Regions from separate parts of the Micromonospora aurantiaca ATCC 27029 genome, predicted to be linked through region 2. Evidence: riboswitches for the same ligand, from Rfam matches in the RefSeq annotation. Region 2 holds a riboswitch; the other holds the start of a gene.

Region 1 (10,059 bases), 1.5 Mb from region 2:
AGACGATCATGACGGGCCCGCTCGTCGTGGCGTCCTGGATCAACCTCCAGTACTACTTCTCCACGGTGGATCCGCACCGCCTCGGTGCCGGCACCAAGACCGTGCACACCGTCCTCGGCGACGCGCTCGGCGTCCTCTCCGGATCCGGTGGCGACCTGCGTGCCGGGCTGCCGCTGCAGTCCGTCGACGACGGGACACGGCCGGCGCACGACCCGCTGCGGCTGCTCGCCGTGGTCCACGCCCCGCACCACCTCGTCGACACCGTGCTCGGCCGCAACCCGGCCCTGCGCCAGCTGATCGACGGCGGCTGGATGTCCCTGACCGTCATCGACCCCCGTACCGGCGAATGGAGTGACCCGGGCGGATCCCGGCGCACCACGCCGCTCCCGGCCCTCGGCCCAGAGAAGGAGTACAGCGTATGAACGAGCTCGGACTGACGCGCATGGTCAAGGTGGAGGTCGTGACCCGCGCCGACGACGTCGACGCCGTCCGGACGCTGCTGCACGCCTCCGGCGTGAGCGGTTGGACCAGCCTCAGCGGGGTCTCCGGCTTCGGCCACCACGGCACCCACGAGGGCCGGCTGCTCTTCAACGACCGGGCCGGACTCGTCATGGTGATCGCCGTGCTGCCGCTCGAGCGGGCCGAGCCGGTCGCCGTCGGCCTGCGCGACATCCTGGCCCACCGGCCCGGCGTCATGTTCGTCAGTGAGGCATGGGTGAGCCGGCCCGAGTACTTCGGCGCCGATCGACCGGCGGGCCCGGTGACCTGAAGGGGGCGAGTCGCGTCCGGGCGGGGTGGCGACCGCCGCCCCGCCCCGCCCCGCCGTGGCGGCCGGACCCGGCCGAGGAGGCCCTCGGGCACGTCCGGTCGTCCGCCGCTGTACGCACCCGGCCGACGCCCGCATCCCAGCTGATGCGCTCGTTCACGCGCGCGGCGGGTCCAGGAAGCGTTGTGCCAGTTCGGCGAGGGTGTCGGCGGTGTTGTCGACGGGCGCCGTCGGCAGCACGATGTGGCTGACGACCAGTCGCGCGAGGGATTCGGCGCCGACGGCGACTTCATCGGGAGGCACCCGGGGCAGGTGCGTGTCCGCCCACTCCCTCAGCACCGTGACGGCGGCGGCCAGGGCCAGGTCGGCGCGGGTGGTCAGGTAGGGGAGCAGGGCGTCGGTGCCCCGGGCACTGTTGAGGACGGCTTTGACCAGCGGGTCGGTGCCGGCCTGCGTCAACACGAACGTGACTGCGGCATGGACGGCGGCTCGCACGTCGCCGCCGTGGGCGGACAACGCCTCCCGCACACCGTCCATGAACCGGTCGATCTCGCGGTGTGCGATGGCTTCGCCCAGTCCGGCCTTGTTGGTGAACTCGTTGTAGAGCGTCTGCCTGCTCACGCCCACGCGGGCCGCCACGTCGGCCATTCGTACCGCGTCCCAGCCGCGGTCGATCGCCAGGTCGCGGCCGGCCGTGATGACCGTGTCACGCAGGTGCCGGCGCGCGGTGTGGCGATAAGGCGGAGGGGCGGCCATGGTGCGTCGAGTCTATCGAGTAGACACACATGCCTTGCGTGTCTACTCAATTGACGCAGAGCCGGATATTGTCAAGCGTGGTTATCCGTGTGACAGTCGACGCAGCGCTCGACACTCCGGAGGCGGTACATGCAGACCTCGATCGATGCTCCAGCCGCCGGCTGGCGTGACGGCAAGAAGCACCTGTGGCCACTGGCTCTCCTCGTGCCGGTGCTGCCGTTTCTGGCGTACGCGTTGTGGCAGGCCGGCGCCGGACCCGCTGCCTGGTGGCTCACCCCGGCGGTGGTCTTCGGACTCATCCCGATCATCGACGTGCTGCTCGGTGACGACGGAGAGAACCCGCCCGACGACATCGCCCGGCGGTTGCAGGAGGTCCGCTACTACCGCTGGATCACGTTCCTGTTCCTGCCGGTGCAGTACGCCGCCCTGCTGCTCGGAGCGTGGGTCTGGACGCGTGGCGGCCTCGGTGCCGCCGGCGCCGCCGGCCTGGTCGCCACCATCGGGATCGTCAACGGACTGGCCATCAACACCGCACACGAGCTCGGCCACAAGCGCGAAACGGTCGAGCGGTGGTTGTCGAAGATCGCCCTCGCGCCCACCGGGTACGGCCACTTCTACGTCGAGCACAACCGCGGGCACCATGTCCGTGTCGCCACACCGGAGGACCCGGCCAGCGCCAGGCTGGGGGAGAGCTTCTACTCGTTCTGGCCGCGTACGGTCTGGGGCAGCCTCATCTCGGCGTGGCGGCTGGAGATCGGCCGCTTCCGGCTGCGGCACAAGAGCCCGTGGACGCTGCGTAACAACCTGCTCAACGCCGGGCTCATGACCGTCGTGCTCTTCGCCCTGCTGATCGCTGTGTTCGGCTGGCGGCTCGTGCCCTTCCTGTTCCTGCAGGCGATCGTCGGCTTCTCGCTGCTGGAAGCGGTCAACTACCTCGAGCACTACGGATTGTGCCGCCGGCGCACCGCCACCGGCCGCTTCGAGAAGGTCGACCCACGGCACAGCTGGAACAGCGACCGCGTCGTCACCAACGTGTTCCTCTTTCAACTGCAACGCCACAGTGACCACCACGCCAACCCGCTGCGCCGCTACCAGACGCTGCGCAGCTTCGACGTCTCGCCGCGACTGCCCGGAGGCTACGCCTCGATGGTGTTGCTCGCTCTCGTTCCGCCGCTGTGGTACCGGGTGATGAACCCACGGGTTCTGGCGCACTACGGCGGCGACCTGAACCTCGCCAATCGCAACCCCCGCGCCGAGGCCCGACTGCGTCGCCGCTACGGCCGGCCCGCAGCGGACACCACAGCGGTCCACGCCGCCTGACCCGACCCGGTGTAGGTCTGACGGCACCTCTCCGTGTCAGGGCGTAGGATTTCGGTTCCTGCACGGAACGGGGCCGTGCCCGGCCGGTCGCGCCGCTTCGGCCTCGCCGGGCGCCGTGGCGTCCGGGACGAAGGGTGGACACCCCGGATGCACCAGCGGATCCTGCTGCGAGCCCGCAAGGGCCCGTTCGACGTCGTCACCGCCGAGGAGACCTACGAGCGGGACTGGATCGGCAAGAACAGCGGCAACCTGGTCTTCAGCCACGCCGCGCACAAGCTGCTGTCCACCTCGACGGCGGAGATCACCCCGTCGCGGTTCCGGACGGACCCGCGCGATGCCGACGAGATCAACGAGAAGTACGACGTCTTCGTGATCCCGCTGGCGAACGCGTTCCGCCACGACTACGTGAACCGGTTGACGTCGATGACCCGGCTGATCGAGCGGCTCAAGATCCCGGTGGTGGTGCTCGGGGTCGGGGCGCAGACCGACGTGGACGGCGACCGGGAGTACCTGCGCCCGATCGACGAGCCGGTGAAGGCGTTCTGCCGGGCGGTGCTGGACCGATCGCACAGCATCGGCGTACGCGGCGAGATCAGCGAGAACTACCTGCGTACGCTGGGGTTCTCCGCCGTCGAGCAGATCGGCTGTCCGTCGATGTTCCTGCACGGCGACAGCCTCCGGGTCGAGAAGGCGAAGGCCACCCTGGACACCGAGGATCGGCTCGCGTTCGTCATCTCGCCGTACGTCCGCGCGTTGGCCCCGATCGTCCAGCACCACCACCAGCGCTACCCGAATCTGCGCTACGTGGCGCAGGGCCTGTACACCCTCGGCACCCTGCTCTACGGCGACGCACCGAAGTTGCGCGGCAAGACCGACGACATGCCGATCCACACCTCACACCCGCTCTTCGTCGAGGACAAGGTGCGGATGTTCATGGACCCGTGGCCCTGGATGGAGTATCTCTCCGGATTCGACTTCGCCTTCGGCACCCGGATCCACGGCACCATCACGGCGCTGATCTCCGGCACTCCCGGGTATCTCCTCGCACACGACTCGCGCACCCTGGAACTGGCCCGCTACTTCGACATCCCGCACCGGTTGATGCGCGACGTGCTGGCCGACGTCGACGCCGCCCGACTCTACGAGGAAGCCGACTACACGGCCCTGAACGAGGGCCACAAGGAGCGCTTCGCGCGGATCACCGCGTTCCTCGCCAAGCACGACCTCGGCCTGTCGTTCGCCGACGGGGACAGCGCCACCCGCTTCGACGAGCAGGTCCGCCGAACCGTCTACCCGCCGGCGGTCCGGCCGGCCTCCGCCTACACGGCCGAGGAACTGCTGACGCGCATCCAATGGCTGCGGGACGAGAACCGGACGCTGCAGCAGAAGCTCACGGCACGCCGCGCGCAGCCACTGCGCGACCAGGTCAAGCAAGCGGTGGGCCGCCGGGTCCGCCGGATGCTGTCGCGCTGACCGTCGTACGCCTGCTCGGCAGCGGAATGGCCGGCGCCGCGACGGCGGCGTTCGGCGTGGCGGTGCGATCAGCCCGCCGCGAATCGCGAGAACCCTTCTTATTTCCATCGACCGGAATTACGCTCTGGGCCAGCCCCGAGGTGCATCACATCGGAGGTTCCTATGAGGACGATGACCATCCGTCGCACGACTGCACTCCGCCTGGTGTCCGGCGCACGCCGCCTGTGGATCGAGTGGTGCTGGTAACTGCCGGCCCGGCGGGCGCTCCCGGGCGCCCGCCCCTGCGGCGGTGGGCCCTGCGGTGACGGACGGGGCGGAGCGCTACGACTGCCACCGCGACCACGGGCCGTACGCCGGGGTCTCGGCCTTCCTCGGCCGGGTCGCCGCCGACCCTGACCCGGCCCGGCCGGGGAGCCGGCGCTCATCGTGCGCCGGCCCCGGTCCGGGGAGGGGAGCGGGTTCAGCAGCCCTGGCGGCGGCTGTAGATCTGGTGGCGCTCACCGGCCCATCCGATGTAGCCGACCGCCTCGACGCAGTAGTTCGCCGTACCGGTGACGGCGACCGGGCCGGCGTAATAGCTGAAGTCACCGGAATTGGTGTCCGCGCCGCCCGACCGGGTGCAGTGCGCGCCCTCGCCCGACCGCTCCGCGCAGCGGTAGATCTGCACGAAGGTCGGCGCCGACCTCCCGTACGCCGCGCCGCGGTGGTAGAAGCAGGCGCTGTTGGTGCCCCCGTTGCTGCTGTTGTAGTAGATCACCAGTTCACCGAGCCCGGACGACTGCACCTGGCTGTAGGTGATGGTCCCCGAGCAGGAGCCGGCCGCCTGGGCGGCGGGGGCGCCGACAGTCAGGCCCGCCGCGACGGTCACCAGCGCCGTCAGCGCCGAAAGCATGCGTTTCATGTACCTACCTACCCAATCCACAGTCGACTGTTCCGTAGTGGATCTTAATCAACCGGTGACCTTCGCCGTGGCCCTGATCCATAGGCAACCACCTATTGACAAACAATATTAACAATTGGACCCTGCTGAGAGAGCGCTCTCCCGTCCCCCTGTCTCCCGCGAGGTGTCCCCATGCGTCTCCGAAGAAGGCTGCTCGCCGCCGCGTCCGCCCTGCTCGCCGGGCTCACCGGCGCCGTCGTCGCTACGCCCGCCCAGGCGGTCGGACCGGCGTTGCTGCCGGTCACCGTCACCAACACCACCGGCCGCAGCGACCCGGTCCACCTCTACGTCATCGGCGTCCAGCTGTCCTCCGGCCGGCTCGGCTACGTCACCTCCGGCGGCGGATTCGTACCGTGGACCGGCGGGCAGCTCCCGCCGTCGCCCGCGCCGGACGTCTCGATACCGGGCCCCGGCAACGGCGGCAGCACCACGATCCAGTTCCCCCGCGGCTTCTCCGGCCGGGCCTACTTCTCCCTCGGGCAGAAGCTCAAGTTCTTCCTCACCCCGGACGGACTGGTGCAGCCCGCGCCCTGGGCGGCCGGTGACGCGAACCGAGACATCCTCTTCGACTGGAGCGAGTTCACCTACAACGACTCCGGGCTGTGGCTCAACAGCTCCCAGGTCGACATGTTCGCGATCCCGCACGCGGTCACCGTGACCGGCGCCAACGGCGTCACCAAGCGCACCGGCGACGTGGTGGCCAACGGACGCAACGCGGTCATCGACGGGATCCGGGCGCAGCCGGGCTGGGCCGGCACCGTCCACACCCGCTCCGACGGGACCGTCCTGCGCGTCCTGGCTCCGGGCAAGGCGGCCGGGGCCGGCCTGCTCAGCACCACCTACCTGGACTCGTACATCGCGTCCGCGTGGAACGCGTACACCACGAAGACCCTGACCGTGGCGCCCTTCGCCGACCAGCCGGCCATCCGGTACTACGGCCGCACCTCGGGCAACACCATGACCTTCACCAACGGCAGCGGCCAGGTGGTCGCCTCCTTCAACCGGCCCTCCTCGGCCAGCGTCTGGGGCTGCGACGGCGACCTGCCCGCGCCGAACGACCAGGTGGTCGGCCCGATCTCGCGTACGCTCTGCGCCGCCCTCAACCGAGGCACGCTCGGCACCGTCGACACCCAGCCGAGCACGAACGCCGCCGACTTCTACCGCAGCAACCCCACCAACCAGTACGCACGCCTGATCCACGCCAACATGACCGACGGCCGGGCGTACGCGTTCGCCTTCGACGACGTCGGTGGATTCGAGTCGCTGGTGCACGACGGCGATCCCCGTTCGGCCGGACTGATCCTCAGCCCGTTCACCGGCGGTGGCGGCGGCACCCCGACCACCGGGGTGCCAGTGGTCAGCAACTGGAACAACAAGTGCATCGACGTGCCGAGCTCCAACTTCGTCGACCGCGCGCCGTTGCAGATGTGGAACTGCAACAACACCAACGCGCAGAAGTGGACGTTCAGCGGCACGGCGCTCAAGAGCCAGAACAACAAGTGCATGGACATCGACGCCGGGTCCACCGCGAACGGGGCGGCGGTGCAGCTCTACACCTGCAACGGCACCGGCGCCCAGCAGTTCACCCTGAACGCGGCCGGAGACCTGGTCAACCTCCAGGCCGGCAAGTGCGTCGACATCAAGGACTGGAACGGCAACGACGGCGCGAGGCTCCAGCTCTGGGACTGCGGGGGCACGGCCAACCAGAAGTGGCGCAAGGGCTGACCAGCCATGCGAACGGTGGCGGGGGCCGACCGCGAGTCGCTCCCGTCACCGGCAGGCGACGGACGAGACGGCCGGTGACACGACGCCGCGCACCGAGGCGTCCATCGACGTTCATCCAACAGATCGATGTGCGTAAGCTCCGCCCGGTCAGATCTGGGGAACCTACCGAGGAGGTTCCATGGATCGTCGAGCAATGCTGCGGGCCACTGTCGTCGGTGCGGGCGCTGTCGCGCTGCCGTTCACCGCGTGGTCGGCGGCGTACGGAGCCCCGGCGCAGAACGCGGCGGGCCCCTATGGTGGGCTCCAGCCCGCCGACGCCAACGGCATCCAGTTGCCGGCCGGCTTCACCAGCTCGATCGTCGCACGATCCCGTCGGACGGTGCCGGGGACGTCGTACACCTGGCACGACGCTCCGGACGGTGGCGCCGTGTTCCCGAACGGCACCGGCTGGATCTACGTGTCGAACTCCGAGGTGTCAGCCGGTGCGGGCGGCGGTGCCTCACGCCTCGTCTTCAACTCCAGCGGCGCCGTGGTCGGGGCGTCGCGGATCCTCTCCGGCACCAACAACAACTGCGCCGGCGGGAAGACGCCGTGGAACACCTGGCTCTCCTGCGAGGAGGTGTCCCTGGGCCGGGTCTTCGAGACGTACCCCCTCGGCGGGACCGCCGTGGCGCGTCCCGCGCTGGGCCGGTTCAAGCACGAGGCGGCCGCGGCCGACCCGGTCCGCCGGGTCGTCTACCTGACCGAGGACGAGACCGACGGCAAGTTCTACCGGTTCGTGCCGACCACCTGGGGCGACCTCTCCGCCGGAACCCTCCAGGTCTTCCGCGCCGGTACGGCGACCTCCGGCACGTTCACCTGGGCCACGGTGCCCGACCCGGACGGCTCGCCCACCCCGACCCGGCAGCAGGTGTCCGGCGCGAAGACGTTCAACGGCGGCGAGGGCTGTCACTACGCGGATGACACCGTCTGGTTCACCACGAAGGGCGACAACCGCGTGTGGCAGGTCAACCTGGCCGCCGGCACGTACGAGCTCGCCTACGACGACAACCTGGTCAGTCCGGGCACCCCTCCGCTGACCGGGGTCGACAACATCACCGGGTCCACTGCCGGTGACCTGTACGTCGCGGAGGACGGCGGGAACATGGAGATCTGCATGATCACGCCCGACGACAAGATCTCGGTCTTCCTGCGGATCACCGGACAGAGCGGTTCGGAGATCACCGGGCCGGCGTTCACCCCGGCGGGGGACCGGCTGTACTTCTCGTCGCAACGCGGCACGACCGGCTCGTCCTCCGGCGGCATCACCTACTGCGTCACCGGGCCGTTCCGCCGATGACCGGCTCCCGGCCCCGCTGACAGTGACCACGAGGTCGAGGACGCCCGGTCTTCACCGGGCGTCCCGCCGGCCGTCACGGCACGTGTCCGGATCCTGGCGCATTGACATCGGCGCTCCGGCCACAGCAGACTGTCGCGACAACTGAACCACCGCGTGTACGTGCGGGGGAAGACCGGTCGAAATCCGGCGCTGGCCCGCAACGGTAGGCCGCCCAGAGAAATCTGCGGCGGCGAGCCCGAATACCCGTCGTACGCGTGCATCCGCTCCCCACCCGTCGTGGCCCACGGGTCGGAGTCCCGGTCGACGCGGCGTTGCCGCGGTCGTCCGGGCTTGCGACCGCCGGGCCGGAAAGGCGCTTCCGATGGTCGTCCGCCGAAGCCGGCACCGCCTGCTCGCGCTCCTCTGCGGCGTACTCGCCGCTCTCACCCTCACCACACCCGCCGTCGCCGCCCCCGAGCGCGCCGCCCTCACCCGCCCGGAGGCCGCCGGCGGCTGGCTCGCCCGGCAACTCGTCGACGGCGAACGCTTCGAGGCGGTCTTCGACGGTGTCGCGTACCCCGACCAGGGGCTGACCCTCGACGCCGTGTTCGCCTTCGCCGCCACCGGCGTCGCCGACGACCACGGCGCCGACGCGCTGGCCTGGGTCACCCGGCCGGACATCCGCGACGGCTACCTCGGCGACGGCGTCTCCGAGGCGTACGCGGGTGCGACCGCCAAGCTCGCCCTCGCCGTGCAGGTGCGCGGCGGCGACCCGGCCGACGTCGGCGGGGTGGACCTGATCGCCCGGCTGCGCTCGCTCCAGACGCCGGCCGGCAGGTTCAGCGACCGGTCCGCGTACGGCGACTACAGCAACGCGTTCAGCCAATCCTTCGCGCTGCTGGCGCTGGACCGTACGGCGGGCGGAGCGCCACCGGCGGCGGCCGCCTGGCTGGCCGGCACCCGGTGCCCGGACGGCGGCTACCCGCTGCTGCCCGCGCAACCGGTCTGCACGTCCGACGTGGACGCCACCGCGCTCGCGGCACAGGCGCTGCGCGCCGCGGACCGTCCGGCCGACGCCGCCGCCGGGCTGCGCTGGCTGGTGTCCGTTCAGCGTGCCGACGGCGGCTTCGCCAACGCGGGCGGCACGCCGAACGCCAACAGCACCGGCCTCGCCGCGCAGGCCCTGCGCGACGGCCACCGGCTGCCGGCCTGGGCGCGGGCCCGGGCATTCCTCGCCGGACTCCAGGTCGGCTGCGCCGGGGCGCCGGCCGACAGGGGCGCTGTCGACTTCGACGGCGGCGGCTTCGACCCGGCCACCGCACCCCGGGCGACCGCCCAGGCCGTCCTCGGTCTCACCGGGATCGGGTACGCCCGTCTGTCCGCCGTCGGCGCCGACCCCGGCGCACCGGCACTCGCCTGCCCGTGAACCGCTTCGCCGCTCGCCCGATCACAGGAGGATCCGTGTTCCGTCATCGTTCCACAGTCCGCACCTGGCTGGCCGGTCTCCTGGCCGCCGTCGTGGCCGGCGTCGCGCTGACCGCAGTCGAACCCGCGCCCCGGGCGGCGCACGCCGCCGCCTGCGCGGGCACCTCGGGAGTCACGGTGGTCGTCGACTTCGCCACGCTCGGCGGCGGCGTCCAGGTCGCCTGTGCGCCGGGCGATCCGGCCACCGGCCTGGCCGCGCTTCAGGCCGCCGGCTTCACAGTCACCGGCACCGCCCGCTGGGGCCTGGCCTTCGTCTGCCGGATCAACGGCAAGCCC
Region 2 (10,059 bases):
CGTCGTCGGCGTCGCCGCGCTCCTCGGCGGCGTGGTCGGCGTGGTCGCCGCCGGCTGGCTGGAGTACGGCGCCCTGCACCGCCTCGGCGTCCTGCCGATGGCGCTCGTCGGCCTGGCCGAGGAGACCGCCAAACTGATCGTGCCGGCCGGCATCCTGCTGCTGTGGCGGCGGCACCCGTCCCCGGCGCAGGGCCTGGTGATCGGCGTGGCCTCCGGCGCCGGGTTCGCCGCGCTGGAGACCATGGGCTACGCGTTCGCCGCGTTCGTCGGGTCGGAGGGCAACCTCGGCGCGGTCGAGCGGACGCTGCTGGTACGCGGTCTCACCGCGCCCGCCGCGCACCTGGCCTGGACCGGGCTGACCGCCGCCGCGCTGTTCACGTTCGCCGCCGCGCCCGGCGGCCGGAAGCTGGCGGCGTTCCTGCTCACCTTCGCCGCCGCCGTCACGCTGCACACCTGCTGGGACACGTTCGGCACCCAGCCCGCGTACGTGTTCATCGGCGCCGTGTCGCTGGGCTGGGTGCTGCTGCGCCTGCACCTGGACCGCGAGCGGCCGCCCGCGTCCGGGACGCCGGCGGAGCCGAACCGGGACCGGCCTCATGATCATCGCCAGTTCGCCGAGGTGGCGGGGTCGGAGCACTTCTGATGCCGCCACCTCGGCGTGATGGAGTCGATCAACCGGCCCGGGCATTGCCGACCGCCGACCAGCCGACGCCCGCACCGCGCCCCGGTGCGTCTCAGCCGGCGGCCAGCCGGACGCCGAGCGCGACGAAGGCGACAGCGCAGAGCCGGTCGACGCGCCGTGACCAGCGGCTGTCGCCCCACCGCCTGGCGAACCGCCCGGCGCCCACCCCGAGCGCCAGGTCCACGGCGAGCTGCACCGCGACGAACAGCACGCCGAGCAGCACCAGCTGCGCCGCCACCGGGCCCGCCTCGGGCCGGACGAACTGCGGCAGGAACGCCACACTGAACAGGATCATCTTCGGGTTGAGCAGGTTCGTCAGCAGCCCGCGCCGGAACGCCCGCCCGGCACCCCCGTCCGGCCGGTCCGCCGGTGCGCCGGGCCGGCCCGTGCCGCGCAGCGCCCGCAGGCCCAGCACGATGAGGTACGCCGCACCGGCCCACCGGATCGCGGTGAACAGCACCGGGGACGCGGCGATCAGCGTGGCGAGCCCGGCCACCACGGCGGCGACGTGCACCGCCTCCCCGGCGGCGACCCCGAGCGCGGCCACCGCGCCCGCCCGTGGGCCGTACCGGGTGGCGTTCGCGAGCACGAACATCATGTCCGGCCCCGGGGTGAGCATGAGCACCACGATGGCGGCCAGGTAACCCGCGAGCGTGGCCGCCGACAGTCCGAGCACCGCTCAGCCCTCCCCGGCGCCGTCGAGCAGCGCCCGGCGCAGCGCCAGCCGGTGTTCGCGCCGGATCTGCGCCTCCCGGTAGCGCCGCCGGTCGCCGTCGGTCTCGGCGTGCAGCGGCGGCACCGGCCGGGGCTGCCCCTCGTCGTCCACCGCCACCATCACCAGGTGCGCGGTCGCCACGTCCACCGGCGGCACCGCGCGGTCCCACCGGTCCGCGCTGACCTTCACCGCCACCTCCATCGAGCTGCGGCCGGCCCAGGTGATCCGGGCGTCCACGTGTACCACGTCCCCCACGCGTACCGCCCGCAGGAACGCGGTCTCGTCGATGGCGGCGGTGACGGCCGGGCCGTCGGAGTGGCGGGCGGCGACCACACCGGCGACCGAGTCGATCAGGTTGAGGATGCGCCCGCCGTGGACCGTGCCCATCAGGTTGGTGTGGTGCTGGTCCATGATCTGCGACAGGGTCAGGTGCGAGGCCGACGGTGGTCGGCCGGTGAGCGTGATGGTGTCGGGCACTGTGCGGTTCCGTCCTCGCAGAAGCGGACCGCCGACCGGCCGGGGTGTGCACGTCGAGGACACGCCGACGGCCCTGCGCACGACGTGTCACCCGCCCGACCCACCCGCGAGGTCGACGGCGGCGCGCACCGGTGGTACGCGCGACGCGGGCAGGTCTTCGGACTCGCGGGCGTGACACGAGGTCGCCTACTGGCCGTCGCTTCCCAGGCCGGTGGCCCAGTGCTGTTGACGGCTGTCGTTCCCACTCACCGCTGCGGGGCAGTCCCGGATTCCCACCGGGTTCCCTCTTACGACACCCGGCCGTCGCCGACCGGGTGAACCAGCGCTTCCCGCAGCGTAGACCAGCGTCCGAGGCCGGCGGCACAGGCGTCAGGCCGGCGCCGAGCCCGTCCCGGCCGCGGCCAGCGGCGCCGCGCCGAACGACACCGCGAACCGCTTGCACCAGATCGACGCGCTGCGCAGACCGTCCAGGTCCACCGACGCCGGGATGTCGTACGCCTGGTCGCCGATGTTGCCCTTGAGCCGGCCCAGCTCGACCCAGCGGCCGTCGTCGAACACCTGCCAGCCGGCCCGGCCGGGCAGCACCTTCCGGTCGGTGAGCCACACCCGCAGGTCCGGCCCGTCGGAGGTGTCCAGTCCGCGCAGGAGCAGCTGACGGCGGCCGTCGGCGAGACGGACGAGCTGCGCCCGGCCGGACGTGTCGTGCTCGTGGGTGACGAAGTCACCGGCGGCGAGCACCACGTCGGCGGGCGCCGCGCCGGTCGGCGACGAGCCGGTCGTGCCGGCCGGCGCCGGTGAGGGCTCCGCCACAGTGGGCAGCGTCTCGCGTACCTCGCGGTCGGTCACCAGCCGCCACGGCTGGAACAGGTACAGGCTCACCCCGAGGCCGGTGACGGCCACGACGGCCAGCACCGACAACACCACACGTCTTCTGCCCATGCTCCGACGGTAGGCGCGTAGCCGGCGGAAAGATCTTTCCGTCCGCTTACAGGTCGACCGCGGGCCGCCGCACCGGGACGCCGATGGGTAGCGTCTGGCCCATGGGGCGCTACGTGCTCGTCGTCGACGACGACCGGACGGTGAGCGACGTCGTCCGGCGCTACCTCGAACAGGACGGCTGCCGGGTCCGGTTGTCCTTCGACGGGCCGGACGCGCTCGCCACGGCCGAGGAGGAGCCGCCCGACCTGGTGGTCCTCGACCTGATGATGCCGGGTCTCGACGGCATCGAGGTGTGCCGGCGGCTGCGTCGCAGGCTGCCCGGCCTGCCCGTCGTCATGCTCACCGCGCTCGGGGACGAGGCCGACCGGGTCGCCGGGCTGGAGGTCGGCGCGGACGACTACGTGACCAAGCCGTTCTCGCCCCGTGAACTCGTGCTGCGCATCCGGTCGGTGCTGCGGCGCGCGGCCCCGCAGGACCGGGGACCGACAGGGGTGCTGCGCGACGGCGACCTCACCGCGGACACCGACCGGCGCGTCGCCGAGCGCGGCGGGCAGCCGCTGTCGCTGACCGTACGGGAGTTCGACCTGCTCGCGTTCCTGCTGGCGAACCCGGGACGCGCCTGGTCGCGGGCCGAGCTGCTGGACCGCGTGTGGGGCTGGCGGTTCGGCGACCAGTCCACAGTCACCGTCCACGTCCGGCGGCTGCGGGAGAAGATCGAGGACCACCCGGCGCAGCCGCGCCGCATCGTCACCGTGTGGGGCGTCGGTTACCGGTACGAGCCGTCGGAGGCGTCCCGGTGAACGAACTGATGGTCATCGGGCTCTACGCCCTGCTCGCAGGCGCTGCGGTCGGCGCGCTCGGCGTCGGCGCGCTGCGGCTGGTGCGCCACCGGTCGATCCTCGCGCACATCGCGGTGCTGCTCGCGGTCACCATCGCCTCGGTGACGGCCGGCGTCACCGCCGTCGCCCAGGCCATGTTCCTGTCCGCGCACGACCTCCAGGTCGTCCTCGTCACGGTCGCCGCGTCCGCGGCGCTCAGCCTGGCCGTCGGGGTGGCGTTCGCCCGCCGCCTCGCCCAGGCGGCGGTCTGGGCCGACCAGGCCCGGCAGCGGGAACGGCAGCTGGAGGCGGGCCGCCGCGAGCTGGTCGCGTGGGTCTCCCACGACCTGCGTACGCCGCTGGCCGGGCTGCGGGCGATGGCGGAGGCGCTGGAGGACCGGGTGGTCGACGAGCCGGCGGCGGTGGCCGAGTACCACCGCCGGATCCGGGTCGAGACGGACCGGATGACGCGCCTTGTCGACGACCTGTTCGAGCTGTCGCGGATCACCGCCGGAGCGCTGCGGCCCGCGCTGTCCCCGGTGCCGCTCGGCGACGTGGTCTCCGACGCGATCGCCGCCACCGCGCCGCTGGCCGCCGACCGGCGGGTCCGGGTGCTCGCCCCGGAGACCGGCTGGCCGACCGTCCGGGCCGCCGAGGCCGAACTCGCCCGCGTCGTGACGAACCTGCTGGTCAACTCGGTGCGGTACACGCCACCGGACGGCACTGTCCGCATCGACGCCGGACGGGACGACGCCGACGCGTGGCTCGCCGTCTCCGACACCTGCGGCGGCATTCCGGAGGCGGACCTGCCCCGGGTGTTCGACGTGGCGTTCCGGGGCACCCGGGCCCGTACCCCCGCACCGGCCGGCGCCGACGAGGCGGCACCGGCCGGCGGCGGGCTGGGTCTGGCGATCGTGCGCGGACTGGTCGAGGCGCACGGCGGGCGGGTGCACGCGCACAACGTGACCGGCGGGTGCCGGTTCGTGGTCCGCCTGCCGGCGGTCTGACCGGGCCGGTCAGCCGGCGTCCGGGGGACCGGTCTCCACCAGGCGTCCGTCCGCCAGGCGCAGCCAGCGGCCCACGTCGATCGCGGCGAGGAACCGCTCGTCGTGGCTGACCACCAGCAGCGCGCCCCGGTAGGCGTGCAGCGCGCTCTCCAACTGCCCGACGCTGACCAGGTCGAGGTTGTTCGTCGGCTCGTCGAGCAGCAGGAGCTGCGGGGCCGGTTCGGCGCCCAGCACGCACGCGAGCGTGGCGCGCAGCCGCTCCCCGCCGGAGAGCACCCCGACCGGAAGATGCGCGCGCGGGCCGCGGAACAGGAAGCGGGCGAGCAGGTTCATCCGCTGCGCGTCAGGGGCCTGCGGCGCGAACGCGGCCAGGTTCTCCGCCACGGTACGGTCCAGGTCCAGCAGGTCCAGCCGCTGCGACAGGTACGCGATCCGGCCGTCCGCGCGGGTGATCCGGCCGCTCTCCGGCTCCAGATCGCCGTCGATCAGGCGCAGCAGCGTCGACTTGCCCGCGCCGTTGTCGCCGAGCAGGGCGATCCGCTCCGGACCGCGGATCGTCAGGTCGACACCGTCGGCGGCGAACAGCGACCGCTCACCGTGCCGGACCCGGACCCGTTCGGCGGTCAGCAGCGTGCGTCCGGCCGGGACGGTGGTGGCGGGCAGCTCCACCGTGATCGTCTTCTCGTTGCGCAGCGCCCGCTCGGCCTCGTCCAGCCGTGCCCGGGCGTCGTCGACCCGCCCGGAGTGCATCTCGTTCGCCTTGCCCGCCGCCACCTGCGCGTCCCGCTTCAAGCCGCCGGCGACGATCCTCGCCAGACCCGCGTTCTTCAGGTTCCGGGCGGCGTTGCCGGCTCGCCGGGCCGCCCGTTCGCGGGCCTCCTGCAACTCCCGCTTCTCCCGCTTGAGGTCCTGTTCGGCGCTGCGGACGTTCTTCTCCGCCACCTCCTGCGCGGCCCGCACGGCCGCCTCGTACGAGGTGAAGTCGCCGCCGTGGAAGCGCATCTCACCGCGGTCGAGTTCGGCGATGCGGTCCATCCGGTCCAGCAGAGCCCGGTCGTGACTGACCAGCAGCAGACAGCCGTGCCACTGTTCCAGCACGTCGTAGAGCCGGTGCCGGGCGCCCAGGTCGAGGTTGTTCGTCGGCTCGTCCAGCAGCAGCACGTCGGGCTGCTTGAGCAGTTGCGCCGCCAGGCCGAGGGAGACCACCTGCCCACCGCTGAGCGTGCCCAGGCGCCTGTCGAAGGCGAGGCCGCCGAGGCCGAGCCGGTCGAGTTGCGCGCGCGTGCGCTCCTCGATGTCCCAGTCGGCGCCGATGGTGGTGAAGTGCCTCTCGTCGGCGTCGCCGGCCTCGATGGCGTGCAGCGCCGCGATCAGCGGTGCGATCTCCAGGACCTCGGCCACAGTGAGGTCGGCGGCCAGTGGCAGGCTCTGCGGGAGGTAGCCCAGCACGCCGTCGACGGTCACCGACCCGGCGGCCGGGCGGTACTCGCCGGCGATCAGCTTGAGCAGCGTGCTCTTGCCGGCGCCGTTCGGCGCGACCAGTCCGGTCCGGCCGCCGCCGAGGGTGAAGGAGAGGTTCTGGAAGACCGGGGTGTCGTCCGGCCAGGAGAAGGTCAGGTTCGAGCAGACGACGAAGGAATCGGACATCAGGAAGACGACCTCGAAGATGAGGGCGGGCGGACCTCAGCCGCCCGGCGGGGGACACGGTCTCGGGGTACGACGGAACGACCACGGCGCTCGCCTGCGGTCGGTCACATGTCCGGTCTCACCCGGAGATGTCGTCGTCACCCGCCATGTCTGGTCTCCCTGCCTGCCTGATCGCCACTGGATCACTCCGGTCCACCGTAGCACCGGCGGTGGTCGCCAGGCGGTCCTGCAGACGGGCGTGCCGGAACTGGTAGACCGGCCCCACCGTGCGCAGCACCGACCGGCGGTGCGCGTCGTCGAGGAACCGGAGCAGCCGCAGCGGCGCCACCCCGGTACGGCGCAGCTCGACCATGACGAGCAGGGCGCGCCAGGTCTGCGAGGACGTCACGCCGAGCAGGAAGCCGCCGACGATGCCACAGGCGATGCCACCTTCCGCCGACCCGGCGAGCCGCCCCACCAGGCCACCCAGGACACCGAGCACGGACCCGAGCCAGAGGCCGCCGCCCACCGCGGACCACAGGTCCCGCCGCCAGGACAGCCGCGACGACACCGGGTCGTCCTCGTCCGCCGAGCCGGCCATCGCCAGGTACAGGCCCAGGGAGAGGCAACCGAGAAAACCGGTCGCGGTGAAGGCGAGGAAGACCGGGAAGGCCCGCCCGGACCCGATGCCTGTGACATCGGCGCACGCGGCGACGAGGAGCCCGAAGAAGCCCAGGAACAACGCACCGGTGAGCCCGGCGCCGAGCACGCTCTCCATCCGCTGACGGCTGACGACCCGGCTCCATCTGATCCGGCGGAGCCGCAGCGGACGCCGGCCGATCAGCACGTCCCGGGACAGCTTGGCGGTGAACGTGAGCACCAGCCCGAACGCCAGCCCGGCCAGGACCCCGAACGCCGGCCCGGCGAGCAACCCCGCGCTCAGTCCGGCGCCGAGACCGGTGACGAGCACCGTCGTGACCGCGTACAGGTCCCAGGAGGTGAACGACGCCAGGTGCCACCACACCAGATCGCGGCTGCCCGCCCGGTTCATCAGGTGGGCGAGGTGACCGAGCCAGCGCGCCGCCTGCGCAGCCGTGTAGCGCGGCTCCGGCACGCCGGGCTGGACGGCGTACGCCGCGGGAAGCACCCGGTCGAGCAGGGCGTCCTCCACCGCCTCCCGGCTGTGGTAGCTGTCGAGCAGCTCCGCGGCATCGTCGTCGGTGGTCACCGTGTCCCGGAACAGGCTCAGCATCAGCGGGCTGCGCAGCGCCTGCGCGACGGGACTCTCAGGCCGGTCGCGCACCTCGTCCACCAGCCGCTGCCACCCCGGCGGCAACGGCTGGGTCCGGCTCCGGGTGACGTACGCGGCGATGTCCGCGCCGGTCAGCGGCTCCAGCTCCAGGGCGGCGGCGCCGGAGAGGTGCCGGGCGGCGGCCACCGCCTCCACCAGCTCGCGGCTGCGGGTCGTCACCACCAGCCGGAACGTGGTCTGGACGTCGAGCGCGCGCAGGGCGACCGGTCGCAGGTCCGGCGGCAGTTCGTCCAGCCCGTCCAGGAAGAGCGCCACGTGCCCGCCCGTGACGAGCCGGCGGGCCGGTTCGAGCCCGCCGAGGACATCGTGATCGGCGGCCAGCCGGGCGGCCAGCCAGTCGGCGACCGGTTGCCGGCGCGGATCCCAGCCGGACACGGTCAGCAGCACCGGCACGGGTACCCGTGCGCGTTCCTGCTCCGGCAGGCGCTGCCGGTGCTCCAGCGCGTCGATCAGCAGCAGGACGACCGCTGCCGACTTGCCCGCCCCGGGCCGGCCGAGCAGCAGCAGGCGGCCGGAGCCCAGGCCCGCGTACACCCGGAACAGGTCGTGCAGGTCGCCGTGGGCGAGGTCGGCCGCCCGCACCGGCGGGACGGCCGGCAGGGGCGGGAACCGGACCAGGTCGCCCTCGGTCGCGGCGGCGTCCACCGGCCCGGTGACCGGCCGGTCCGACCACCGCCAGTGGACCCGGATCGGAACCGGCGCCCACAGCCCGCGCTCGGTCGCCGCGCGGCTCCACTGCGCGAGGACGGCGGCGGCCAGCTCGTCGGCCGCCCGCTGCGCCTCGGGGCCGGGGCGGCGTGCGCCCCGGTGGTTGCACCGCCACAGCCAGCCCAGGATCGGGCCGCCGGCCGCCAGGACGGCGAGGACCGACTGCAGCAGGGTGAGCTGCCGGTCGGTGGCGTTCGGCAGCCAGGCGACCGATGCGCCGAGCCCGGCCGCGACGAGCATCGCCAGCACCGACCAGACCCCCCGCCGCATCCCGGTAGTGTGCCAGGCGGCCGGCTGTCCACACAGGCCCGTCCGCCGAGCCGGGAGTGGTCCGGCCCTATGCTCCTGGCCATGCCCCAGGTGAGTGCGAGCCGCTGGTTCGGGCCGGCCGGTTCCCCGGCCGGCGACGCCCAGGTGTTCGTCTTCCCGTACGCCGGCGGCGTCGCCGCCTCCTTCGCGCAGTGGCAGGAACTGGCCGCGCCGGAGCTGTCGGTGCAGGTCGCGCTGATGCCGGGCCGGGGCGCCCGGCTGCACGAGCCACCCGTGGACGACCTCGCGGAGCTGGTGGACGCGCTGGCGACAGCCGTCGCCGAGCGGGCGTCCGGGCCGTTCCTGCTGTTCGGCCACAGCCTGGGGGCGCTCGTGGCGTTCGAGGTGACGCGGGAGCTGCGCCGCCGGGGCGCGCCCGCGCCGCTGGCGTTGCTGGTCGGCGGCGCGGAGGCGCCGCAGACCCGGCTGGTGCGGCGGCGCGTGCACGACCTCGACGACGCCGGTCTGATCGAGGCGTTGCGCGACTTCGGGGCCACGCCGGCCGCGCTGCTGGCCGACCGCGACCTGATGGAGCTGATCCTGCCCGGGGTACGCGCCGACTTCGCGCTGTCCGAGCGGTACGCCTACCGTCCGGAGCCGCCGCTGGAGGTGCCGGTGCACGTGCTGCTCGGCGACGGGGACGAGCACGTGGACCGGGACCGGGCCGCGGGGTGGGCCCGGGAATGTGTCACCGAACCGCGATGCCACGTGTTTCCCGGCGGGCATTTCTTCCTTACCGACCATCTGCCGGAAATCATCGACCTAATGCGACACATCGTCGCCAGTCACACCCCTGTGGCGGAATAGGCGACAAAGAACGGGTAAGGACTCGTACCCGTACCGGACCTTCCACAATGTCCGGTATTCGACCTGGTGAACGGCCGAGAAGCGGTGTTAAAGTTCGCCATCCGTTCGCCGAAGGGACGTCGCTGACGAGGCGGCATACTGTCGCGTGCGCCGAGGTGTTCATGAGCCGGCCGTACCTTCCGTCCCTGGTCCTGCGCGATTACCTGCACACCGTGGCGACCCTCCACCCGCAACTGCGCGAGCTGCTCGACTTTGGCCGCCCCGGCGCGGACGAGGCCCTCGCGGAACTGGCCGGCACGGTCAGCGAGTTCGACACCGACTCCACCGGCCGGGGCGATTCCTATCGCCGGGCGCAGCGGGACACGCTCGTCCGCTGGACCGGCATGCGGCGGCTGCTGGACCTCGCCACCCCGGACGCCGCCGCCCCGGTCACGCTCATCCTCGACGTGCTCGGCGGCGACGGCACAGTGGCCCGCGCCGCGAGCAGCCAGTCCGCCTGCTTCGAGTCCAAACTGGCGTTCATCACCGGCGACCTGTCCGGCCACATGGTCGACAAGGCGCTGGCCCACGGCCTGCCCGCCGTCCGCCAGGCCGCGCACTTCCTGTTCCTGCGCGACGCCGGCGTGGACGCGGTGCTGCTGGCGTACGGCACGCACCAC

Evidence for each region. Region 2 has a riboswitch for cobalamin ahead of MICAU_RS13110 (acyl-CoA thioesterase). Riboswitches for the same ligand answer to the same signal wherever they lie in the genome.
Region 1: linked by a shared signal. The riboswitch ahead of MICAU_RS19560 (peptidase) and the one ahead of MICAU_RS13110 (acyl-CoA thioesterase) in region 2 are both predicted to bind cobalamin.

Annotation. Positions count from the first base shown of each region.
Region 1 covers NC_014391.1:4,462,717-4,472,775, reverse strand. Annotated here, with positions in the region: gene MICAU_RS19600 (putative inorganic carbon transporter subunit DabA) at 1-422, shown strand, start outside; gene MICAU_RS19595 (DUF190 domain-containing protein) at 419-769, shown strand; gene MICAU_RS19590 (TetR/AcrR family transcriptional regulator) at 923-1,522, opposite strand; gene MICAU_RS19585 (alkane 1-monooxygenase) at 1,652-2,842, shown strand; gene MICAU_RS19580 (polysaccharide pyruvyl transferase family protein) at 2,990-4,315, shown strand; gene MICAU_RS19575 (hypothetical protein) at 4,776-5,216, opposite strand; gene MICAU_RS19570 (beta-1,3-glucanase family protein) at 5,388-6,980, shown strand; gene MICAU_RS19565 (alkaline phosphatase PhoX) at 7,159-8,319, shown strand; cobalamin riboswitch at 8,461-8,584, shown strand; gene MICAU_RS19560 (peptidase) at 8,681-9,724, shown strand; gene MICAU_RS19555 (SCO2322-related protein) at 9,760-10,059, shown strand, end outside.
Region 2 covers NC_014391.1:2,994,730-3,004,788, forward strand. Annotated here, with positions in the region: gene MICAU_RS13100 (PrsW family glutamic-type intramembrane protease) at 1-643, shown strand, start outside; gene MICAU_RS13105 (LysE family translocator) at 735-1,358, opposite strand; gene MICAU_RS13110 (acyl-CoA thioesterase) at 1,362-1,874, opposite strand; cobalamin riboswitch at 2,006-2,213, opposite strand; gene MICAU_RS13115 (DM13 domain-containing protein) at 2,244-2,813, opposite strand; gene MICAU_RS13120 (response regulator transcription factor) at 2,915-3,613, shown strand; gene MICAU_RS13125 (sensor histidine kinase) at 3,622-4,638, shown strand; gene MICAU_RS13130 (ABC-F family ATP-binding cassette domain-containing protein) at 4,648-6,285, opposite strand; gene MICAU_RS13135 (hypothetical protein) at 6,404-8,554, opposite strand; gene MICAU_RS13140 (thioesterase II family protein) at 8,636-9,400, shown strand; gene MICAU_RS13145 (class I SAM-dependent methyltransferase) at 9,562-10,059, shown strand, end outside.